Regions from separate parts of the Ornithinibacillus jepli genome, predicted to be linked through region 2. Evidence: riboswitches for the same ligand, from Rfam matches in the RefSeq annotation. Region 2 holds a riboswitch; the other holds the start of a gene.
The links. A riboswitch is a leader RNA that binds a small molecule or an ion and turns the genes downstream of it on or off. The one in region 2 is predicted to bind thiamine pyrophosphate.

Region 1 (10,246 bases), on a different contig from region 2:
GAAAGAAGGGCAGAATGTGCGCCGCGTCTTTACTAGGACTTTACCTGGTAATTCAAGTCAAGATTATTACTTTATAATACGAGAAACTGGTAATGTGATAACAAACATTATCGAATATGGTTTTGCAGATTCACCTAGAGATGATATTGAACAATTACGGAACAATCATTTAGAATATGCAGAAGCAGTGGTAAGAGCTTTTTGTGATTATGCAGGTTACCATTACCGAAGTCCATCAGGAAATGTAGGTCATGTAGATGTTCCAATAAACCCACCCTCAAGCGGACCTGGTAATAATGGTGGAAACTCTGGTGCTATTAGTCAATATATTCACTTACCAGCATCAGAAAATTCGTGGAGAGTTTATCCGGTGAATGTTGCCCCAGTAAAAGGGAATGAGAAAGGGTTCTTAAATCCTGCCAAGTTCGGAGGTCTTACCTATAAAATTTTAGGTAATCCTCAAGCACATGTTTATATTATTGAAACTAGTGATTTCGGTAGAGTGCAGATATATGGACACCCGAATACCGGAGCTGTGATAAATCGAAATAGTAGTCAAACTGGAGGTAATTCACAACCAAGTGGGAATTTAGATCGCTCCACTGGGAAGCATTTACACTTACCTTCAAGTGCAACATCTTGGAGAGTGTATCCATTAGGTGTATCACCAGTGAAGGGTAATGAAGTTGGTTTTTTAAATCCTGCTAAATTCGCTGGATTATCATATGAGATTTTAGGAAGTACACAGCCAGATGTTTATATTATTGAGACGAGTGATTTTGGTAGAGTACAAATCTATGCGCACCCAAGTACAGGTGCAACGATTAATAATGATGATACTGGTGTACCCACTACAAGGCCGCCACAATCGACCACTCAATATTTAAATTTACCAGCATCAGAGAATTCCTGGCGTGTATATCCATTAAATGTATCACCAGTAAAAGGTAATGAGAAAGGCTTTTTAAATCCGGCAAAATTTGGTGGATTGAAGTATAAAATACTAGGCACAACTCAATCACATGTATATATTATTGAAACAAGTGACTTTGGCCGAGTACAGATTTATGGACATCCAAGTACTGGTGCAACCATTACGAAATGATAAAAAATGTGAGGATATCGAAAGACCTAGGTCTTTCGATATCCTCAATTTATTTCTAGTATAAAATATTTCGATTTCCAAAATATTTCTAGTGAAATATGATAAACTTATTGTTAATATATTTATTAGTTGAAATATTTAAATTCAGGGGAGAGATTTCATGCAACGAATTAAGGAATACGAGAAAACTTGGGATTTAGATGTTATTTTTTCAGGAGGCAGTGAGTCGAAAGAATTTCAGGCCTATTTGGAAACCGTATTAAATGAAATGCAAGACTTAATGTCTAGTGTTGAAGCATTTCATCCAGATGATAGTGAAAGTGCTACTAACCTAGCTACTATTGTTACAAAACTAGAAAAAACAATGAAGAAACTTAGGGAATCTTTTGCATTTATTAGCTGTTTAAGTGCACAAAATGTAAAAGATACCTCAGCAAGTCTACTTGTAGCAAAACGTAGTGAATTAGGTGCTAAAATGGGAGGCATTCGTACGACCTTAAACCAAAAGTTAGCTTCAGTTTCTGAACAAAAGTGGCAAGAAATGCTACAACTGGAGTCTTTACAAGAAGTTGCTTTTATATTAAATGAAACGAGAACAGCTGCGAAAGAGTTACTGCCTAGAGAGCAGGAAGTTTTGATTAATGATTTATCCGTTGATGGATATAATGCTTGGGGTCAGATGTATGAAGTGATTGTAGGGAAAATAACTGTAGAAATTGAAGAGGATGGAGAAGTTACTTATTATTCAGTTGGACAGGCAGCGAATAAAATGAGTAGTCCTGACCCGGAATTTCGTAAGTATGTATTTAAACAAATAAGTAAAGCTTGGGAAGACAATGCTGATTTATTTGGGCAGACATTAAATCATTTAGCTGGCTTCCGTTTACAAAAATACAAACATCGTGGATGGGAAGATGTTTTAAAAGAACCATTAAAAATAAATCGTATGAAACGAGAAACCCTAGATGTTATGTGGAATGCTATTTCCAATAATAAAAAACATTTTGTAAAATACCTAAATAAGAAGGCAGAACTTCTTGGTAAAGATAAACTAGCTATCTATGATATAGGTGCCCCTTTATCTAAAACAGTTAAAAAAGTACCTTATTCTGAAGCTGCGAATTTTATTGTGGAGAATTTCAATAAGTTTAGCCCTAAAATGGCAAATTTCGCTCAAATGGCATTTGAAAAACGGTGGATAGAGGCTGAAGACCGTGCTGGGAAACGGCCAGGCGGGTTTTGTACAAGTTTCCCAGATAGTCAACAAACGCGTGTATTCATGACATATTCCGGAACGACATCAAACATATCTACTCTTGCTCATGAATTAGGCCATGCTTACCATCAACATGTGATGAATGATATTCATGGTTTGAACCAAGGCTATGCGATGAATGTAGCCGAAACTGCATCTACTTTTGCGGAAATGATTGTTGCTGATGCTACTGTAAAAAGTGCAAAGAGTAATCAGGAAAAAGTCGCATTACTAGAAGATAAGGTGCAACGTAGTATTGCCTTCTTTATGAATATCCATGCTCGCTTCTTATTTGAAACCAGATTTTATGAAGAACGCAAGAATGGAATGGTGTCGGTAAATCGATTAAATGAATTAATGATAGAGGCACAGAAGGAAGCATATTGTGATGCATTAAGCGAGTATGATCCTAATTTTTGGTCATCAAAATTGCACTTTCATATTACTGGAACACCGTTTTATAACTTTCCTTATACATTTGGCTATTTATTTAGTCTTGGAATCTATGCTCATGCAAATAAAAGTGATAAAAGTTTTGAAGATGATTATATTGCGTTACTCCGTGATACTGGGCGTATGAATGTAGAGGATTTAGCTATGAAGCATTTAAATGTAGACTTAACAAAACCGGATTTCTGGGAAGATGCTCTAGCACTTTGCGTGAAAGACGTGGAAGAGTTTATCTCACTTTAATGAAGATTAATTGCCAAATTGAAAAACTTAAGCTACAATGTGAATAGCAAAAAAAGTGAATGAAATAGTCCACAGGGGGAGCCGGTAGGCTGAGAGTGAACAATTTGTTCTGACCCTTTGAACCTGTTAGTTAGTACTAGCGTAGGGATGGTGGCTTTTTTGATGGAATTATTAGCAATGTGAGCGGAAATTCCCCATCAGGAAGCTTCCCCTTGGCATTGCTTTTTTTGTGTTTGAAAATCAATTTATAAGATTTTTAAAATACAATTTAGGGGAGGAAATCGGTGTGAATTCTAAACGCACACTATTTTTAATTGAAGTTCCAATTTTTACAGCACTTGCTTTAGTGTTAGATTTAGTTCCATTTCTATCATTTAAAATATGGGCCCAAGGTGGTTCAATTTCGTTAGCAATGATACCAATTTTTATTGTTGCATTCCGCTGGGGAGTAAAAGGTGGGTTGCTATCAGGCTTTTTATGGGGTCTATTACAAATTGTAACAGGTAGCGCCTGGATTATGCACTGGTTACAAGGAACAATTGATTATTTAGTTGCATTTACAGTATTAGGTTTTGCTGGTATTTTTGCTAGTAAAATAAAGGAAGCTATAAAAGAAGGGAATACAAAAACTTACTTTTCCTATATCCTTCTAGGCGTCATTATTGGTTCAATGCTTAGATTTCTTGCGCATTTTGTAGCAGGTATAGTATTTTTTGAATCAGCAATTGATGGAATGAATATTTGGATATACTCGTTGTTATACAATATTAGCTATATTTTACCGTCTATAGTTATTTGTACAATCGGGATTTATTTCTTATTTCATAAGCAACCAAAAACATTGTTATCAGCAGCTTAATCTCTGAATATTTTATTCCGCTCACAACAAGGTAATCTCTACATAGAGGTTACCTTTTTTTAAAAAGGAGGTGTTTCCATGAAAGAATTAGTAGGAAAGTGTAATAGCTGTGGGAAAGAAGTATATTGTGAAAATGGTTTTCTTAATGGAGTTCATGAAGGTGGAGAACTATTTTGTATGTCTTGCGTACAACTATTAGAAAAGGATTAACTTAGTCGATATTAATCTTTAATAGTGCATACTATCATTGGAATTAAATAGCTTTACGTTAGAACTACTGAATCTAAATGTCTTCCAATCACCGCTGGTAGGTAATTCGCATAGGCTATAGCACAACGGTGAGAAAGGAAGATGGGTATGGAGCTTACATTAGCCCATTGGCTATATGGTATATTTACACTTGCTATTATTGTTACGATGATATTCCGCAAGGGTGTAGTTCTTCCAACATTACTCGGTACATTTGTTATTGCTTGGGTATATAATGGTAGCCTTGTAGATGGCTTTACTGCAATTTTTAACGCTAACTTAATAGCTGCACAAGAGTTATTTAGTATTTTTTTAATTATTACGTTTATGCTGGCGTTACTTAATTCATTAAAGGATTTAGGTGCTGACGTTCGCATGATTCAACCAATAGAAAAAATAATGGTAAATGGTCATGTTTCGTTCTTTGTATTAGTAGCAACAACTTATATAATTTCACTCTTTTTTTGGCCTACTCCTGCCGTACCATTAATATGTGCTTTACTTGTTCCGGCTGCTGTGAGAGCAGGGTTACCTGCAATTGTTGCAGCGGTCGCAATTGCTCTAGCTGGTCAAGGGATGGCTTTATCTTCAGATTTTATCGTACAGGTCGCTCCTAGTCTTTCAGCTACTGCAGCAGGGATCGATGCAGGTTTGGTAGCGGATAAGGCTTTGGTATTATCGTTAATTGCAGGTGGGGTAGCAATTCTTTTGGCTTATGTTTTAAATAGAAAATCAATTCGTTCTAAGAACGATCCATTAAATACATCAGAATTGACCACACTTAATACTGCTGAAAGCTCAAAAAATGAAGCAAAGACGAATAATCTCACAAGATGGAGTAGAGTATTTGCGGTGTTTGTTCCATTAAGTCTTTTAGTAGTAGTCATTTATATGATGTACAATAAGCTTTTTAGTGGAAGAGGTGGTTTAGTAGGGGGAGATGGAGCGGCATTTGTCGGAGGGGTTGCTGTTATTCTATTATTACTCTCCACTATAGCCTTTGGAAAACATCATGCTCTAGACTATATTACAAATCATATCACGGACGGCTTTGTATTTGCGTTTAAGGCGATGGGACCAGTCATTCCTATAGCAGGTTTTTTCTTCCTTGGTAGCGGAGATTTTTCGGGTAGCATTCTAGGAGTAGAGGAAGGACCATCCTTATTGTTTGGTCTTGTAGAGTCAACACAAGAGTTTCTTCCACAAAGTGCATTATTGGCTGCAATTAGTGTTTTAGTAATTGGAATAATTACTGGATTAGATGGCTCTGGTTTCTCTGGGTTGCCACTTACAGGAGCGCTTGCTGCATCTCTTGAAACGCCGGGGATGGATGCTGGAACACTAGCTGCTATAGGGCAATTAGGAGCAATTTGGACTGGTGGAGGAACGATTGTCGCTTGGTCTTCACTTATTGCTATAGCTGGATTTTGTGGTGTTTCGGTTATGGACTTAGTACGTAAAAACTTTATACCTGTCATTTTAGGTTTATTTGTGATGGTACTTGTAGCAGTGTTCATTCTGTAAATTTCAATAATATTAATTGGTCTCTCCAATTGAATTTGTTACAATCTTATTAAAAGGTAGAATATTCAGTTGGGGGTTTTCACATGACAAATCAAACTGTTGATATTGTAAAAGATTCGTTACAAGCTTTAGTTGACAATCAAGCATTTTTGCCAGAACTAAATGGGGAGAGGAGAACGAAAGCATTTACGTCCTTACTTTCGATTCTCTCCACTCCAAACCATGTCAATAAATCATATTTAAGAATTGCACTAGAGAATGGTCAAGTTGTTCGTATCCCTGCTTTTAGAGTTCAACATAATAATATATTAGGACCATATAAAGGTGGTATTCGTTTTCATGAATCGGTCAACGAGGAGGAAGTAGTAAATCTTGCTTCTTTAATGACGCTTAAAAACGCCTTACATCAGGTGCCATTTGGTGGTGGTAAAGGCGGGGTGATCATTAACCCCAGGGAATACAGTGAAAAAGATCTGTACGTAATTTGTAAGAAATATGTACAGTATTTCAGTGATATTTTAGGCCCTGATAAAGATATCCCTGCTCCTGATGTAGGTACTGGAGAACGGGAAATGGACTGGATGATGGGGGAATACAAAAGTATACGTCCAGGGGAATCATACCGAGGTAGTTTTACTGGTAAAAGCGTAGAAAATGGTGGGTCATTAGGACGGAGAGAAGCGACTGGTAAAGGAGTTTACTACACATTCCGATATCTCATGCATGACTTTCTAGAAAAACATGAAACTTGGGTTTCGGAGCGAGATAATAAATTTGCAAAGACTGTATTAGCTTTAAAAAGTAAACCATTAACAGTAGCCGTACAAGGATTTGGAAATGTCGGTTCTGTTGCTGCACTTGCTGCTTACCAATGCAATTATTTAAATAATAAAGTAGTAGCGGTAAGTGACCGGAATGTTACACTTCATAACTCGGAAGGACTAGATATTCCATCATTAGTGAAATTTTGTTCTTCCAATCATGGAGATCTTCCAACAACGGATATGGAGTTAAAACATATAGGTGTTAAGGCGGAAATTCTTAATCGAGAAGACGTACTGTCTTTAAATATGGATGTCTTATTTTTAGCAGCATTAGAAAATCAAGTTCATGATAATAACAAGAAGGGAATAAAGGCTAGAATAATAGTTGAAGGTGCCAATGCACCGGTTACAACGGAAGCAGATGACTATTTAAGTGAACAAGGGGTCGTTATCATCCCGGATATATTAGCTAATGCTGGGGGAGTAATTGTTTCCTATCTGGAGTGGTTGCAAGGTAGAGAAACACAGTTTTACCAAGAGGATGAAGTATTTGAAAAATTGTATGAAAAGATGAGTGACACCTTTGAAGCTGTTTTACCACAATTCTTTAATGATCCATTCCCTTTAAGACAAAACTGTTATATACATGCTGTAATGAAATTATCAACTATCCTATATCGTCAAGGTAAACTTTACTAAAGAAAATGATGTTGGGAAAAAGGAAAAATCAGGCACTTACAAAAATAAGTACGTATATATACAAGAACTTTATAATTTTTCTAATCTTGAAATTCTTTTTCCCAACTAAGATTTATCTTAGTACAGTAAAAAAAGGTGCTATTACTATTCCTATTGCTAGAATACACACGGCTATAGAACCAATTTTGCTTTTACCTTTCCAAAGTGTTATAGAAAACCCCATTGTATAGAAAAACATAATTATCATAACTACCCATGTCATCAATATCAATCTTTTACCTCCTCTAGCCTAGGCAAGTCACTCTGTCTCCCGAATTTGCCAAGTCTAGCTTGTACAGCTACATCAACTTTGATTTCTGGGTACCTTTTCATCCAATCAAAGTTTTCCCAGGCAGAAATTGTACTAAATTGTTTTCTCGCTGATAACGACCAACCAAAAGGATTTGCCATATACTCTTCTTGTGTCTTTTTAATAAAGTCTTCCAATTTCTTATCCATGTATTCCTTTAATGTTTCTTTTAATTTATCTCTTTTATCAAGATTCCTTGTATAATCTGTCATACTGTGATTTGACACAACTTCAAATAATAGCGGAACTGTCACTTTTATACTTGGTGTATTACTTTTTAAGTCCATTTTTAGCTTTAATGGCCCATCAGCCTCAATACGACTAACTATCCGATAATTTTCATCAAATGGATCTTCAAACGTTGCTAGGAAATAGCCTGATTTTAAAGTAGGATTCAGCAAATAGGCCATCCTTGTTTCCTCAATTGTTAGTGTATCGATCATTTTACCTTCTTTAAAAACCGCGGATCCTACAAACTGTGTATTGTTTGTCTCACCTTTGAAATGGAATTGTCCTGATGTAATGTTATCTGGATCTTCTTTAGATTGTCTGTCATTTTCTTTTTCGGTCGTAGCATATTTCGATAAAAATAGATCAGCATCAGCCTCTGTTATTCGAAAGAAAGTATTTAGTTCTGAAGGGGGGCTAGAACCGATTTCATCTCCAGTGTCCAGTATTTTTTCGAAATATTCATGTGGTCTTGTTTCAAGTAAAGGTGTATTATTTTGTAAGAATGTGGAAGTATTTTCTTTTGTTGTAATTAACGTAACATCTCTCCTAATTTCCATAGACTTCGTTGCGTCATATATCCACCTAATAAACTGATCATCTCTTGCAAATTCTTCTGATACCAATATCATACGGAGGAGATCATACGTAATTTGCTTCGCTATTACAGTATTTGCCAAACTTCTAGAAGAAATGAAGTCGGCTGCATCAAAAGTGATAATCTCCCTAGCAGGTTCACCGGAATTACTGGATTCTGCTGCAGAACCAGCTTCAGGATTAGAAATCAAATAAGTGATGCTAACCAAATTGTCATTGTCTTCCGCTTTATCTATTCCAATTGCTATGACATAAGCAAGTTCTTCCACTTCTTTCTGATCCCAGCATCCTGCTAGGATAAGAAGAGTAAAGAATAAAAATAATAACTTATCCCATTTTTTTCTTCTTTTCACGTTTAAACTCTCCTTTAAGTAGAGCGACGAACCATAATAAGCAAGGGAATATGAAAATAATTACCGATGACATAATTAAGAATGGGTCACTAATGTAAAATATAGTGAGGTTTGGGCTTTCTGGAATTAATCCGATGAATACAACTAAGGTAGCAATAGACGGAATGACGTATTCAAAATGCTTTATTCGAAATACTTTCCCAAATAAAAGTGCTGTAATATATAAGTAAATACTAAATCGTACAAATGAAGCAATTAACCAAAATGGTAGAAAAAATGTTTCCATATTTGTAATAAAGCCAACCGAAATAGTCCTGATTAATTCATGGTATGGATAATTCAATTGCATAGCATTTCTATAATCAAATAATAATATGTAGCAAACCATGGACAAGGCTATATTTAAGGTTACCAATATAAGCCCAATCCATGTCCCTTTTTTAAAGACTTTCTCATTTTTGATATTTGGATACAAAAAAATAAATATAGAAAATCAGCATAAATTGATAGTCTGAGCGAACTTTCCTTCATAATCTCCCATGGACCAGGACCTAATAATGGAAATAGAAAAGAGGAATTTCCTTTACCGATTGACAAAAATAGGGCGAAAATTAACGAAACCTGTAAATAGGGAAGTACGGTCCATGCTACCGAACCAATCTGCTCAAAGCCTCTTTTTGCCCCGTATGCACAAACAACCATTAATATGCCATATATTATGATAGTTGGTGTTTTGATAAAGTACATCGTTCCAATTATATCGGTATAGATAGTAGAATCAATCACTAAGGCAATAAATATCATGATCCATAAGACAAACATAATAATTGAAGAAAGGAATTTTCCAAGTATATTTTCAGTCACTTCGAAGAGACTTTGATTTTGGTAATTGGTAACAACCTTCGTCAACAATAAAATTGGAATCGCAATTATTAGACCATTAATTAGCGGAGTCATCCAGCCAGTATTATCCGTATGTTCAAATAAAATCGCAGGAGTATCATCTGTCAATTTCGTTGCTATCATAAGTAAGATAATTGCAATATATTCTTTTATTCCAATTAATTGTTTAGATTGTTCCATAGTAACCCCGCTTACTTCTTTTTGATATCTTTTGGCTTGACGTAGCCAGGTCGATAGGTTTCCCTCTGTAGTACCTTTCGGAAGATTTTATCATTTGATGATGTATAATGTGGAGTTAATGGTGACAGATAAGGGACCCCAAAGGATTTGATGGAAACCATATAAAATAATGCCATAGTAAACAAGGCTGTTAATCCGTACAAGCCCATGAAACTAGATGCAAAAATAAGTGAAATTCTTGCAATTCGTATGGTGAAATTCATGCTAAGATCACCAATGGCAAAGGAGCTCAGTCCACTTAAAGCTACAATAATGATTACGATAGGGCTAACAATATTCGCTTGAACAGCAGCCTGCCCTAATATGAGTGCACCAACTATACCAATTGTTGGCCCAATAGGACTAGGTACCCGTAAACCTGCTTCTCTAATGAGTTCAAAAGCAGTTTCCATTAGAATTACTTCTATTGCAGCAGGAAAGGGGACTTT
Region 2 (10,246 bases):
TAAAAGCATTAATTTTCCTTTTAACCCAATGTTTCGCCAAATCCGTGAAAATGTTGTTTGGATATTGCGGTCAGCTAGTACTAGATTTGCATCGATTTCTTTTGCTGACTTAATTCCTTGAATCATTTCTTCACCAGGATTTATACCGAACTGGCTAGCCATCCGCTTTTGAAAAGAGGAAATAGCAAGGTTCATCAGTAGTAGTGTTGCTTTTCTATCTTTAATAATTTGAAAAATATCGGTTTCTTTCCATTTGTTTCCTTCTGTTATCGATTTGTACCTGCCTTGATCTAATTCTACACAGACGGAATCTGGTTGTTCTAATTCTATCACTTGCTTTACTTGTTCTGCGCTAGTTTTGGATACATGTGCTGTACCGATTAGAATGATTTCTTTACCATTTATCTCTAAACGCGATATATTCTCTTCCGACATAGGTACCTTCCTTTATATATATCTATATAAATTTAATAATAAACTAGTTTGGTATAAAATTGAAATAAATTTATTGTGAGTTAGAAAAAGAGCTTGGGATAATGGTATTCCGAGTACAGAAAAATTCGAATGACTATGGATTGTGCACATAACCCGCTCCGGAAATATACTTCGCTTTCACTTCCAGCACAAGTGCGACATCTGCTCGAAAGTACCTCGCTGTGTCTTCTTTGCACTTCACAGCACAAGTGCGACATCTGCTCGAAAAGACCTCGCAGTGTCTTCTTTGCACTTCACAGCACAAGTGCGACATCTGCTCGAAAAGACCTCGCAGTGTCTTCTTTGCCGTAGGCGGATGGTGAGCAAGGCTACTACTCGAATAAACTTCTTTGCAGCCTTACACCGAGGAAGCCTACTGCGTAGCGTTACTTGCAGACTAGGTGCATCTGCGGGGTCTCACTTAAGCCTATCCTCCCACAGGAGTCTACGTATATTTCCGGAGCTAGTTTAGCGTTTCATTCTGCTTTTCCCGAAATATTTTAGTTAAATACCAACCTCATCAATTCTATTCTAGAACTTATTTCATTTCACAATCTCTGTCATTGGAAGGTAGTTCATGCGCCATTGGAGCCATTGGCGTTCTCTTGTTTTTCTTGGTAAGAATTGCCTTATGTCATCAATGTGAAAGCCTACTTGAAGTCTTTTTTCGTCTAGCATAATTGGGCTTCTAAGTAGTCTTGGGTGTTTGTGAATCAATGTTAGTAATTCTTGTAGAGGTAGGGAATCAATATCTACTTCTAGTTCTTTGTACACTTTTGATCTAGTGGAGATTATTTCTTCCGTTCCTTCTACCGTTCTACTTAAAATTTGCTGTAATTCTGGAACCGTTAAAGGATCTTTTAAAATATTTCGTTCAATATAGTTAATATTATTTTTTCTAAACCAATCTTTTGCTTTTCTGGTTGATGAACAAGCTGCACCGTATATCATGACAGTCATTTACCATTCCCCATTTCTACTAGTTTTGAAAAGCTATTGTTTACTCTTTTACTCTCTGTTTAAAGATTTCAATAAAATGTGTTGGAGAAGATTTCAACATATAGGAAAAAACCCCGCGAGTTGTATGTAGGTAAAGAAGTCCAGCACCTTCCCCACCTATTTCCCGATAGGAAATATCTAGTATTTCTTCGATTGGAAATTCACGATGCTTACTCTTAATTTTATCTGGATATAGCTCTAGATAACGTTTATGTTCTACATCAACTTGCGTAATTCTATCTACTTTTCGTTCCACCTTAAAGTATTCCTGTTTTGCTAGTAATTCCACGAAACCCCTCCAAGTTTGATAGATACTACTCCATCAAACGATTCTCTTCTTCTAGGAATTTAATAAAGTGATTCATCGCAAATGCTGGCTGCTCTTTCACCTTTTGGATATAGCGGTCTTTTACAAGTTTTGCGACTATTTCACTTTTATTAATGCGCTTAATGATGAAATCCTCACTCACTTTTAAAATTTCCTTGCGCTGATGTTTCGCTTCTTTTGATAGCGCAAAACCAAACGCCCCCATTACCGCGTAAATGATTAAGGCTACGGTACTTCGCGTGTCTGGCATAGCAACTAACATAAAAAATAAATTTATAATCGAAAACGCAATGAGCGGTAATGCCCAGAATGAGTATTTAGATACTTTCTTGATGAAAGGAGAAATTGTTTCATTTAATTTATCCACTTCTTTTTTAATAAAGTTTGGCATATCAGTCATGGGTAAATTCAAAATATATCCCACCTTTTTATTAATTTTGTCTTTGTCTGAAAATCATAATGTATTTGATAAGCTCTAAAACAGCAATCAAGGTACTTGCTACGTATGTTAGCGCGGCTGCATTTAGCACTTTACTTACGCCTCTTTCCTCTTGATTCGTTATCATGCCTAATTCTATTAGTTTATTTTTTGCTCGTTTTGAAGCATCGAATTCAACTGGTAAAGTTACAAGCTGAAATAATACTGCTGCTGAGAATAAGATAATCCCGATTCCGATTAACATTGCACCTTGCTGAAGAAGGAATCCTGCTATTAATAGGAAAGGTGCTAACTGTGAGCCGATATTAGCAAACGGCACAAGTTTATGTCTTAAAACTAACATCGAATAATGATTCGCATGTTGTAGCGCATGACCAACTTCATGAGCCGCAACAGATAAGGATGCAATCGAGTTCCCACGATATACAGGCTCCGATAATCGAATTACTTTCGCTGTTGGGTCATAGTGATCGGAAAGTGTTCCTCTCCTAGAAAGCTCAATTCGAACGTCAGATAACCCTTCACTGTCTAATATTCTTCTAGCGACCTCTACACCGGTCATGCGAGAGGAAGCTTGTATTTTAGAACCCTTTTTAAAGTTCCCTTGTACTTTTGTTTGGGCCCACATCGCAAGTCCAAAAGCAATAAGTATTAGAAAATCCATTGGATGAAAAAAAAGCACCGACAATTCCCCCTAGAAGTGTCTCTTATTCTATAAGACTTGCCAATATCATCCCAGATTTATACTTTTTATTTCGATTACACTAATATATACGAAATAACTTTGTGTTTTGTTGCACAAATACGAAAAAAGTTAAAATTTCTGGGTGTACATTTAGTATAAAAAATAATTATGAACTGAATATGAACTACGAAAATAATGTTATTTTATTTTTCCGAGGCTATGCATTTCGCGTAGTCTACTGATAACGAAAGGACATTCCATGCTCACTTTATGTCAAATACATATCAATTGCTTTCTTCTGGTGACAAACACCAATTCATTTGTTATGATTTAGTTGTAGCTACATAAAATAATAAAAAACACTACTAGGGGCGCCCAAGTGCGGGCTGAGAGGAATAAGTGTTCCGACCCTTATGGACCTGATCTGGTTAGTACCAGCGGAGGGAAGTAGTATGACGAAACGTCAATCTATTAATCTCTAAAGCTTAAGCCAGGTCCATCGATGGATCTGGCTTTTTTGGTCCCGTTTTTAGAAAGGAGGAGTTATGAAGAAGACTCAACTTATGACAACAATGGCCGTTCTAATTGCAATCGGAACGGTAACCGCACAGCTTATATGGTTTCCGGCTGGTGTCGCACGTGCCTACCCTATGCAGCATGTCATTAATGTTCTAGCAGGCATTCTTCTAGGACCAGGACCGGCAGTAATCATCGCCTTTATCATTGGCCTACTTAGAAACTTACTTGGTCTTGGTACGATACTTGCCTTCCCTGGTGGAATGATAGGAGCGTTTCTTGCCGGTTATTTGTATAAAAGGTCAGGAAGAAAAGGCTTAGCTGTCATAGGAGAAGCTATTGGCACTGGAATCATCGGGGCTTTATTTTCTGTCCCTGTTGCCTATTTATTTATGGGTAGTACAGCTGGCGCTTTTGCCTTTGTGCCTGCATTTCTTGTAAGCAGTATCCCTGGAGCCATCATCGGATGGTTCGTCGCTACTCGAATCACAAGGTTACGTACTACACAAGCAAGTCCATTAAAGAAAATTAACTAAATACAATGAAAACTACTAGGGGCGCTTTTTGCTGAGATAAGGTCTATCCTTTGTCCCTCATTACCTGATCTAGATAATGCTAGCGAAGGGAAGTAGACGGAGTCCTCATTTACCCTTCATTTATCTACGGTACTCTCTTAGTAGCTTTCGCCATTCTAAGGAGGAATTTGTCCATGTTATTTACTGAAAAACTACGCGAAGAAAATCATGATATCTTTCAACTTATTTTTAACCATCCATTTGTAGAAGGGATTGGGAAAGGCGATATTCCAAAAGAATCCATTGCTCATTATATAAAGGCTGATTTCGAATACCTTAATGCCTTTATGAAAGTATATGGTCTCGCTATTTCAAGATCTTCTAGCCGAGAGGATATACGGTACTTCTTTAACAAAATGGAATTTATTTTAAAGGATGAAATTCACCCACATCATAATTTCTGTGACTATATTGGTGTTCCGTATGAGTCACTTCAAGGTCATCCTTTACCTCCAACCGCGGATCATTACATTAAACATATGATGCATCATGCACAAACTGGTTCCATGGGTGAGATACTTGGTGCATTGCTTCCTTGTCCATGGACTTATTTAGAAATTGGCGAGGAATTGCTGAAAGCATATCGCCCATCACAGGACCATCCTTTTTATCAATGGATTACATTCTATGCTGATGCAAGTACGAAAAGTATAACGACCGAAATGCGAGAACGTTTAGATGTATATGCCAAGGAAGCTTCTCTTGCTGAAAAGGATCGTATCCGGGATGCATTTCGTAAAAGCTGTGAGCTTGAATTAGCTTTTTGGGAAATGGCTTATACGTGTGAAGAATGGCCATCCACCAAGGCGGTGAAATAATTATGAACCAGGTAGCATGTGCATTAACGATTGCTGGCACAGATCCAAGCGGTGGTGCTGGCATCCATGCAGATTTGAAAACGTTCCAAGAATTACAAAGCTACGGAATGTCCGTGATTACCTCTGTTGTCGCACAAAACACAACTGGTGTTCAAGCAATCCATCACATTCCACTGGAAATGATTGAACAGCAACTTGACTCGGTTATTTCGGATATGCCGATTCATGCATTCAAGACAGGGATGATTGCAAATATCGATATGATGAAAATCATTGCAAAAAGAATTAGCAACCTGAACGCACCATATGTTATGGATCCTGTCATGGTAGCAACAAGTGGAGATGTTTTAATAGAAGAAAATGCTCGTGACTTTTTAAGGGAGAGCCTTTTACCAATGACAACCGTTGTCACTCCCAACATACCGGAAGCTGAGTTCCTAGTGGAGGAGAAGATTAACACGGTAGACGATATGAAAAATGCTGCAAAAATAATTGTTCATGATTTAGGTGCTGGCGCTGCACTTCTAAAAGGCGGACATTTACAAGGAGACGCAATAGATTTTCTTTATGACGGAAGCACATTCTATCCATTTTCTGCTGAGCGAATCGCTACTAAAAATACACATGGTACTGGATGCACATATTCCGCAGCGATCACCGCCTATTTAAGCCAAGGAGACTCCTTACTTGAAGCTGTTGAAAAGGCAAAGCATTTTGTCACGTTAGCTATAAAACATTCCTTTTCACTTGGCGCTGGGAATGGGCCAACTAACCATTGGGGAGTTCGAAAGGAAAGTAGTAGTCAATATGAACAGACAAATTATTGAAGAAGTACGAAGAAATCAGCCATTAATACATCACTTAACAAATCAAGTGGTAATGAATTTTACTGCAAATGGTTTATTAGCATTTGGTGGATCACCTATTATGGCCAAGGCCGAAGAAGAAGCTCCGTCTATGTCTACCATAGCAAATGGAGTGTTAATTAACATTGGTACACTACAGGCGAACGAATTACATGCGATGATTGCTGCTGGAAAAGCGGCAAATCAGAAGGGCATTCCCGTGGTACTAGATCCGGTTGGAGTAGCTGCAACCAGTTTTCGGTCGAATGCAGTAAGCCAACTATTAACCGAGGTCCAGCCAACCGTCATGAAGGGGAATGCTGGTGAACTGGCTCATCTTGTTAATATACCTTGGCAATCAAAAGGTGTGGATTCATTCGGTGATGGAAATGTGGAAGAAATAGCGGAAAAAGTAGCAAAAGAATATAAAACCACTGCTGTTCTAACCGGCAAACGTGATGTCATTAGCACTCCTGACATGACTAGAATAAATGAAACTGGTCACCCGATACTGACCAAAGTAACAGGTGCTGGATGTTTATTAGGATCCATTATAGCTGCTTGTTTAACAACAAGCGACACACCTATACAACAAGCTCATACAGCGGTAGCCTTTTATGGATTGGCTGCCGAATATGCCGCAGCACAAGATCATGTTAACGGACCTGGAACGTTTATTCCATCGTTTATTGATGCACTTTCCATGGATGTTACACAGCTTGAAAGGATATGATGGATGATGAATAAACAGCTTTTACGCAAATATTTCATAATGGGAAGTCAAAATTGTAGTAAAGATCCTGTAAGAATTCTTGAAGAAGCTCTAGAGGCAGGAATTACTGCGTTCCAATTCCGTGAGAAGGGAATAGGCTCTCTACAGGGAAAAGAGAAGGTGGAGCTTGGAAAGAAATTAAGAGAGGTTTGTAAAAGGTATCAAACTCCTTTTATTTTAAATGATGATATTGAATTAGCTGACATTCTTGAGGTGGATGGACTACATGTTGGGCAAGACGATCAACCGGTGGAAAAAATTCGCAAAGCGTATCCTGATTTAATGATTGGATTGTCGATTTCCAATCAAGAAGAGCTTCAGCGTAGCCCTATTCATTTAGTTGACTATATTGGAGCAGGCCCTATTTTTCCTACTACAACCAAAACTGATGCGAAAAAAGCAGTTGGAGTTAAGTGGATTCAAACGTTGCGCAATCAATATCCCCATCTTCCTATTGTTGGAATCGGTGGTATACAAATTGATAATGCTAATTCTGTCATGGAAGCTGGAGCCGATGGGGTTGCTGTAATTTCTGCGATTACGGAAGCTACGGATATTAAAGTAAGTGTGGAGAAACTATAAGGAAAACAAATGGTTCCATTACCTAAAGGATGGAACCATTTGTTTCGTTATTTCTTTATTTACTGACTGATGGGGATGTAAACCGTAAAGGTAGAACCTACACCTTCTTCGCTTTCTACCCCAACACTAAAATTGTGAATGGATAGGATTTTCTTAACAATAGATAACCCAAGTCCGTTTCCTTCAATCGAACGATTTCTTGACCTGTCCACCTTATAAAAACGGGCAAAAAGATTTGGCAGTGCTTCTTTCGGGATACCAATTCCATAATCCTTCACAACTACTGTGATCTTACTTCCAATTATATTAATCGCTATTTCGATTACTCCATTTTCATCTGAATACTTAATTGCATTCGTAATCAAATTTAACCAGACCTGCTCCATTAAATCTTTATCCGCATAGATTTCCACTGGCTCAAGGTCTAACTGAATATCAATATGCTTTTTATTCCACTGTGGTTCTGTCGTTAGCACAGAATTTCGGATTTGTTCATCTAATCGATAAGAAACTGGATGATATGGATGATGCTCCGAGTCAAGGGAAGCAATGCGCAATAAGTTCTCACTTAACCGCGACATCCTTTCAATCTCTTGATAAATAATGTGTAAGTATTCCTTTTGATTTTCTTTAGGTACAACATCGTCCATAATCGCCTTCGTAAACCCTTTAATAGACGTTAATGGCGATTGAATTTCGTGTGACACATTACTTACAAAGTCAGCACGCATCGTATCAATCTTCTCTATCTCCGAAGTCATGTGGTTAAAGCTATCGATTAACTCGCCAACTTCATCCCGATGTTTACCTTTTTGTTTATCCACCCTTACGGAAAAATCACCTTTTGCAATTTGACGTGCAGCAAAGGTTAATTTTCGAATTGGATTGACTAAGTAACGCGAAGCAAGGAAAATCAATAAGCTTCCAACTAATAAAACTAATAATAATGATATAAAAATCCCCTGTTGCAAGTCCTCAAATTCATCTTCATAATCAATTCGAGCGATTAAAGCGTACTGTTCTCCAGAAACATTTATTGGAACACCAACAATTCTAGCTGACCTATTATTTTTATCTACTAATACGACAGGGTCATCAAAGGAGTGACTTAATATTTCCTCAACATCTTCCATCCGAATGGGGATAGAGGACTCCCCCTTCTTTTTATAAAAAACATCTTCCCCATTCGTTATTAACACTTCAAAATCAATGTCATCAAACTCTTCCATCAATTGTGGAATATTCTCTGGACCAGTCATTTGAATAACTTCCGCTAAGCCAATAGAAATTTTCGATAGCTCTTCTTTAAAAATAACTTCTTGATTAACTGAGTAAGGTGTTAAGACGTAGGACAAGCAGATACTTACGATAACAACAGAAATAAAGGTACCTACTATTTTTAAGTACAAGCTTCTAAACATGACTTTCCTCCAAGCGGTATCCTAATCCTCTAACCGTTGTAATCGTTATATCCTGAAATTCCTCTAATTGTTCTCTTATACGTTTAATGTGGACATCAACCGTCCGCTCATCACCTTCGTAATCATATCCCCAGATTTTTTCAATTAATTGATTACGGGTAAAAATTTTCCCAGGTGAACTAGCTAAAACGGCTAGCAATTCACATTCTTTCCGTTTTAAGGTAACCGATTTATCACCTGATTGTACTACTAATTTCTCTTTATCAATAATTGTATTAGTAACTTTCACGGTTGTTTCCGAACGGATATTATACCTTTTTAATAAGGCTTCCACACGCAGGATTAATTCAACCGGATCAAATGGTTTTACGAGGTAATCATCTGTTCCTGCACGAAAGCCTTTTACTTTATCCTGCGACTCGCCTTTTGCCGTCACCATTAAAATAGGAATATCTAAGAAAGAACGGATGTCTTCTGTAAGCTCATAACCATCAATATGTGGCATCATCACATCGACAATAGCTAAATCAATTTTCTCTTTACCAAGTAAACCAAGAGCCTCTCCGCCATCTTCCGCCTCTATTACACCATAATTACTGTTTTCCAAATATAAACGAATTAACTTCCGGATATGTGCATCGTCATCTACAACTAGAATTGTATTCATCTTCGTTCACTTCCTATTTTTTTACTAATTTCAGTTTATCGCAGGACGACGTAACCGTAAATTCTGAGGTACGCATGATAAAAAGCAAAATTTATTATCAATATTTTCCCAGATATGACTAATACTATGAGCAAACAAAAAAAGGAGTGATAAAATTGAAAGGCAATATAGTCAAACTACTTTTTGGAATCTTGCTGGTCTTCGTGCTTACTGCATGTAATGCCGATAATGCGAATGAGGCAAACCGTAATAATGACAATCCAAATATCTCCAGTATGAGTACTGATCAAACTAGCGATGATTACCCTCATACACAGCCAGTGAAAAAACAGGAAGCGAAATATGAATTCCGCGAAGTACCACAAGGGCAAGATGTCCCTGATGGAGACCGAGTACCGAATACAAACAACATTTCCATTAGGTCACCTGAGCTACAAATGCCTCAGCAAAACCAGGCAGAACAGGCTCCTCAACAGGGGAATCAAACTCCTGAACAAGGTGGACAAACACCGCAGCAAGGCGGGCAAGCACCACAACAAGGGCAACAGGAAGGTAATTACGGTTTAAGTAAATTTGAAAATGATGTCGTAACATTAACGAACAAGGAAAGAACACAAGCAGGATTAAATCCTTTAGAAATTGATACAGCCTTAAGCCAAGTAGCTCGCGAGAAATCGAATGATATGCAGGCAAAAAACTATTTTTCACATACAAGTCCTACCTATGGTTCACCTTTTGATATGATGCGCGACTTTGGAATTTCGTACCGCTCTGCCGGTGAGAACATTGCTGCCGGACAACAGACTCCAGAGGAAGTAGTGCAAGCATGGATGAACAGCCAAGGCCACCGCGAAAACATCCTAAATGCCAATTTCACGCACATCGGAGTTGGCTATGAATCCGGTGGAAACCATTGGACACAGATGTTTATTGCGAAGTAGTTGATGAAAGCTTATCCATATAAATAACTAATGGCATACCATATCACAGGTTGATTGGTATGCTTTTTTAGTTCTTGAATGTACATCATTTTTTAAAGATTACGAAAATATTGTGTTAAACTAGTATGGATAAAAGTAAGTACTTTAAAGCGTCAGAACTTATATTAAAGGAGTGAATGTATGT

Region 1: it holds a riboswitch for thiamine pyrophosphate, as region 2 does, so the genes downstream of both, thiT (energy-coupled thiamine transporter ThiT) here and thiW (energy coupling factor transporter S component ThiW) in region 2, are expected to answer to the same signal.

What each region holds. Positions count from the first base shown of each region.
Region 1 is NZ_JBFEGG010000001.1:666,445-676,690, forward strand. It holds gene AB1K81_RS03490 (N-acetylmuramoyl-L-alanine amidase family protein) at 1-1,105, shown strand, start outside; gene AB1K81_RS03495 (M3 family oligoendopeptidase) at 1,266-3,053, shown strand; TPP riboswitch at 3,118-3,219, shown strand; gene thiT (energy-coupled thiamine transporter ThiT) at 3,340-3,912, shown strand; gene AB1K81_RS03505 (hypothetical protein) at 3,991-4,122, shown strand; gene AB1K81_RS03510 (hypothetical protein) at 4,270-5,685, shown strand; gene AB1K81_RS03515 (Glu/Leu/Phe/Val family dehydrogenase) at 5,769-7,148, shown strand; gene AB1K81_RS03520 (Ger(x)C family spore germination protein) at 7,416-8,675, opposite strand; partial or broken gene AB1K81_RS03525 (GerAB/ArcD/ProY family transporter) at 8,650-9,758, opposite strand; gene AB1K81_RS03530 (spore germination protein) at 9,770-10,246, opposite strand, start outside.
Region 2 is NZ_JBFEGG010000002.1:301,647-311,892, forward strand. It holds gene AB1K81_RS09410 (TraB/GumN family protein) at 1-435, opposite strand, end outside; gene AB1K81_RS09415 (Spx/MgsR family RNA polymerase-binding regulatory protein) at 1,018-1,434, opposite strand; gene AB1K81_RS09420 (hypothetical protein) at 1,475-1,762, opposite strand; gene AB1K81_RS09425 (YwnF family protein) at 1,788-2,213, opposite strand; gene AB1K81_RS09430 (zinc metallopeptidase) at 2,233-2,904, opposite strand; TPP riboswitch at 3,283-3,388, shown strand; gene thiW (energy coupling factor transporter S component ThiW) at 3,471-3,977, shown strand; TPP riboswitch at 3,985-4,085, shown strand; gene tenA (thiaminase II) at 4,151-4,834, shown strand; gene thiD (bifunctional hydroxymethylpyrimidine kinase/phosphomethylpyrimidine kinase) at 4,837-5,661, shown strand; gene thiM (hydroxyethylthiazole kinase) at 5,642-6,412, shown strand; gene thiE (thiamine phosphate synthase) at 6,416-7,033, shown strand; gene AB1K81_RS09460 (sensor histidine kinase) at 7,093-8,454, opposite strand; gene AB1K81_RS09465 (response regulator transcription factor) at 8,447-9,121, opposite strand; gene AB1K81_RS09470 (CAP domain-containing protein) at 9,277-10,062, shown strand; gene AB1K81_RS09475 (DinB family protein) at 10,243-10,246, shown strand, end outside.